2 regions of the Achromobacter aegrifaciens genome follow, and region 2 is predicted to be linked to the other one. Evidence: predicted binding sites of a transcription regulator. Region 2 holds the regulator's gene; the other holds the start of a gene.

Region 1 (2,399 bases), on a different contig from region 2:
CGTGGCCGGGCCGATGCCGGGCAGCAACTGCGCCACGCGAAAGCCCGCCATGCGGCCGCGCGGATTCTCCGCCCAGCGCAATAGCGACAACAGGTCCTTCACGTGCGCGGCCTCCAGGAAGCGCAGCCCGCCGAACTTCACGAAGGGAATGTTGCGGCGGGTCAGTTCAAGTTCCAGCGCGGCGCTGTGGCTGGCGGTGCGGAACAGCGCCGCCTGCGACTTGAGCGTGGCCCCGCCTTCGCGCTGCGCCAGCACCTGGTCGGCCACCCAGCGCGCCTGGCCGGCTTCGTCGCTGACCGTCACCAGTTCGGGCAGCTGGGACGACTGGCGATCGGTCCACAGGTCCTTGGCGTAACGTTCCGTGGCCAGGCCGATCACGGCATTGGACGCGTTCAGGATGGGCTGGGTGGAACGGTAGTTGCGGTCCAGCGTGATGACCCTGGCCGGGTTGGGAAACTGGTTCGGAAAGTCCAGGATGTTGCGCACCGTGGCCGCGCGGAACGAATAGATGGATTGGGCATCGTCGCCCACCACCGTCAGGCCGCGGCCGTCGGGCTTCATCGCCAGCAGGATGGCGGATTGCAAGCGGTTGGTGTCCTGGTATTCGTCCACCAGTACGTGGTCGAAGCGCGCGCCCACGTCGGCCGCGATGCCGGGGTCGCCCATCATCTCGGCCCAGTACAGCAGCAGGTCGTCGTAGTCCAGCACCTGCTGGTCCTGCTTGGCCGCGACGTAGGCGCGGAACAGGTTCTTGAGTTCCTCTTCCCATTGGGCGCACCAGGGGAAGGAGGTCTTCAGCACGTCGGCCACCGGGGTCTGGCTGTTGACCACGCGCGAATAGATGGCGAGGCAGGTGCCCTTGAGCGGAAAGCGCGACTTGGTGGACGACAGGCCCAGTTCGTGGCGCACCATGCCCATCAGGTCCTCGGCGTCGCCGCGGTCGTGGATGGTGAAGGCCTCGGATAGGCCGATGCGTTGCGCGCAATCGCGCAGCAGGCGCGCGCCGATCGCGTGGAAGGTGCCGGCCCAGGGCAGCGACGGCGCCTGCTGCGTGGCGCGCAGCCTCATCACCCGCTGCAGCACCGAGCCCACGCGCCGCTCCATTTCCAGCGCCGCGCGGCGCGAGAAGGTCAACAGCAGCATGCGCTGGGGATCGGCGCCGTTCAGGATCAGGTGCGCGACCCGGTGGGCCAGCGTATTGGTCTTGCCCGAGCCTGCCCCGGCGATCACCAGCAGGGGGCCGTCGTCTCCCGGCGCGCCGGCCACGCCGAATTCGGCGGCCTCGCGTTGGGCGGGGTTGAGATCGGCCAGGGGATCGGGGCGTTCGGCGGACGGGTTGGACGTATCGGTTTGGTCGGACATGGGGCGGGGCCGCAGCAAGGCAGCCGCTGAAAACGGCGAGCCCGGACATTGCCGGGCTTCGGATGAACACTGTATATTTATACAGAATTTTTTCAATAAAGTCTGATTCGCCTGTGGCCATGCGCCTCTTGACCGGCACCGCCTCCTGGACCGATCCCACCCTGCTGGCCTGCGGCCGCTTCTACCCGCCGGAGGTCCGCAGCGCCGAAGCGCGGCTGCGCTTCTATGCCTCGCGCTTTCCCATGGCCGAGGTCGATTCCAGCTATTACGCCATGCCCACGGCCGAAAACGCCTACTTGTGGGCGCAGCGCACGCCGGACGATTTCGTCTTCAACATCAAGGCCTTCCGGCTGTTCACCGGCCATCAGACGCCGCTATCCGCGCTGCCCGCGGACATCCGGCGCGAACTGCCCGATTGGCCGGAACCCGTCATTTACCACGACCGCATGCCCGCCGACCTGCGCGATGAACTCTGGCGCCGCTATCAGCTTGCGCTGGAACCCTTGCGCATGACGGGCAAGCTGGGCGCGGTGCATTTCCAGTTTCCGCCCTGGATCCGGCGCGACGCGCGCGGCCGGGCGCGGGTGGCCGACTGCGCGCGTCGCATGGAAGAACACCTGGTGTCGGTGGAATTCCGCCACCGCAGCTGGTTCGAGTCGCCCTCCGCCACCACGGACACCCTGGCCTTCGAACGCGATCTCGGGGTGGTCCATACGGTGGTCGATAGCCCCCAAGGCTTCGACAACACCGTGCCCGCAATCTGGGAGTGCACCCATCCGGAGCTGACGCTGCTGCGCCTGCACGGACGCAATACGGCCGCCTGGAACGTGTCCGGCGCCGCGTCCTCGGGCCGCTTCCAATACGAATACTCGGAACAGGAGCTCGCCGAACTGGCCGAGCGCTTCGCGCGGCTGGCGGCGCAAAGCGCCCAGGCGCACGCGGTGTTCAACACCAACTTCGAAGACCAGGGCATGCGCAACGCCGCGGCCTTCGCGGCGGCGCTAGCGCCCGCCTGACGCCGCCAGCGCGACGGACGC
Region 2 (2,399 bases):
AAGACCGCCGAGGTCAAGCCGGTCAACGTCACGGGCGACAACCTGAGCGATTTCCTGGGCGTGCGCCGTTACGCCTTCGGCATGGCCGAAAAGGAAAACCAGATCGGTCAGGTGACGGGTCTGGCCTGGACGGAAGTTGGCGGCGACCTGCTGACGATCGAAGTCGCGGACATGCCGGGCAAGGGCGTCATCCAACGCACCGGTTCGCTGGGCGACGTGATGAAGGAGTCGGTCGAGGCGGCCCGCACCGTGGTGCGTTCCCGCGCCCGCCGTCTGGGCTTTGCCGACAGCGTCTTCGAAAAGCACGACATGCACGTGCACGTGCCGGAAGGCGCCACGCCCAAGGACGGTCCGTCCGCGGGTATCGCGATCACCACGGCCATGGTGTCGGCCTTGTCGCGCATCCCGGTGCGCGCCGATGTCGCCATGACCGGCGAGATCACGCTGCGCGGCGAAGTCCTGCCCATCGGCGGCCTGAAGGAAAAGCTGCTGGCGGCTCACCGTGGCGGTATCAAGACGGTCTTGATCCCGGAAGAAAACGTCAAGGATTTGGCGGAGATCCCGGACAACGTCAAGAACCACCTTGAGATCGTGCCGGTGCGCTGGATCGACAAGGTGCTGGAACTGGCGCTGGAGCGCCTGCCGGAGCCCCTGGCCGAGGAAGAAGCGGTCAAGGAACCCCTGGTGGCCAAGCCTGCCGAACCTGGTTCGACCGACCCGGTGCTCAAGCACTGATGGACACCGGGAGGGACGCCGCCGGTAAGCGGCGCCCCTTCTGGATCAAGCTTCCAACAAAAAACCCCGTCAATTTCTTGGCGGGGTTTTTTTCATGCCGCGCGCAAACGCGGGAGTAGTGGGGGCTAGTGCAGCGCGTGCGTGCGGATCAGGCCCACCGCGATGCCTTCCAACGCGAAATCCTGGCCGGCTTCGACCACGATGGGTTCGAAGTCGGGATTTTCGGGCAATAGTTCGATGTGGCCGTTCTGGCGCTGCAAGCGTTTGACCGTGACGTCGTCGCCCAGGCGGGCCACCACGATCTGGCCGTTGCGGGCTTCCGAGGCTTTCTTTACGGCGAGCAGGTCGCCTTCCAGGATGCCGGCGTCACGCATGCTCATGCCGCGCACCTTGAGCAGGTAGTCGGGCGTCTGGGCGAACAGATTGGGATCGACGCCAACCTCGCGTTCGACGTGCTCGGCAGCCAGGATGGGGCTGCCTGCGGCCACGCGGCCGACCAGCGGCAGCAGCAACTGCGCCAGGCCCGGCATGGGCAGCGAGCTTTGCGTGGGAGCAGGGGAGGTGTCTTTCAGGCGGATGCCGCGGGACGCGCCGGCCGTCAGTTCGATGGCGCCCTTGCGGGCAAGCGCCTTGAGATGATCTTCCGCCGCGTTGGGGGAGCGGAAACCCAGGGCCAGGGCAATTTCGGCACGCGTCGGCGGGAAGCCGGTGCGAGTGACGGTCTGCCTGATGAGATCCAGGATTTGTTGTTGGCGATCAGTGAGTTTGCTGGCCATGGCGATGATCCGGTGCTAGCGGACTGTACATATATACAGCGCCATTCTGGGGGACGCAGCGCAAAAAAGCAAGCCGGTCTGGACCAAAAGAAGAAGCCGGTCCGGACCAAAAGAAAAACGGGACCCGAAGGTCCCGTTCCTGACGGCAGGCCCGCGTGGGCCTGTGCGCTGCAAATGGCTTACAGCACGGCCGCGATGCCCTTGGCGACCTTGTCGATGTTGCCGCTGTTCAGCGCGGCCACGCAGATGCGGCCGCTGGAGACGGCATACACGCCATGCTCTTCGCGCAGGCGATCCACTTGCGCCGCGGTCAGGCCCGAGTACGAGAACATGCCGCGCTGCTGCAGCACGAAACTGAAGTCCTGCTTGCCGCCGTGTTCCTTGATCTTGTCGACCAGTTGCTTGCGCATCAGGCGGATGCGGTCGCGCATGCCGGCGAGTTCCTCTTCCCACATCGCGAAGAGTTCAGGCGTGTTCAGGACCGTCGACACCACCGTGCCGCCATGGGTGGGCGGGTTGGAGTAGTTGGTGCGGATCACGCGCTTGAGCTGGCTCAGCACGCGGGTGGCTTCGTCCTTGCTGCCGGCGACGACCGTCAGCGCGCCGACGCGCTCGCCGTACAGCGAGAACGACTTCGAGAACGAGGAGCTGATGAACATGGTCAGGTCCAGATCGGCAAACATGCGCACGACCGAAGCGTCTTCGGTCAGGCCGTCGCCGAAGCCCTGGTAGGCGATGTCCAGGAACGGGACCAGATTGTTTTCCTTCACGACGGCCGCGATCTGCTTCCACTGGTCGGCGGTGGGGTCCACGCCGGTCGGGTTGTGGCAGCAGGCATGCAGCACGACGACGGTCTTGGCCGGCGCGGCCTTCAGGTCGGCCAGCATG

What was found. Region 2 encodes LexA, which represses DNA repair genes until DNA is damaged. Its sites were predicted from a motif close to ACTGTATNNNNATACAGT; they were not measured.
Region 1: the regulator LexA is predicted to act here: its motif matches at 1,431-1,448, upstream of HV793_RS25690 (ATP-dependent helicase).

Annotation. Positions count from the first base shown of each region.
Region 1 is NZ_CADIKO010000004.1:247,516-249,914, forward strand. Features, by position in the region: gene HV793_RS25690 (ATP-dependent helicase) at 1-1,362, opposite strand, end outside; gene HV793_RS25695 (DUF72 domain-containing protein) at 1,482-2,378, shown strand; gene pdxR (MocR-like pyridoxine biosynthesis transcription factor PdxR) at 2,364-2,399, opposite strand, start outside.
Region 2 is NZ_CADIKO010000002.1:1,448,415-1,450,813, reverse strand. Features, by position in the region: gene lon (endopeptidase La) at 1-735, shown strand, start outside; gene lexA (transcriptional repressor LexA) at 861-1,511, opposite strand; gene HV793_RS17900 (amino acid aminotransferase) at 1,691-2,399, opposite strand, start outside.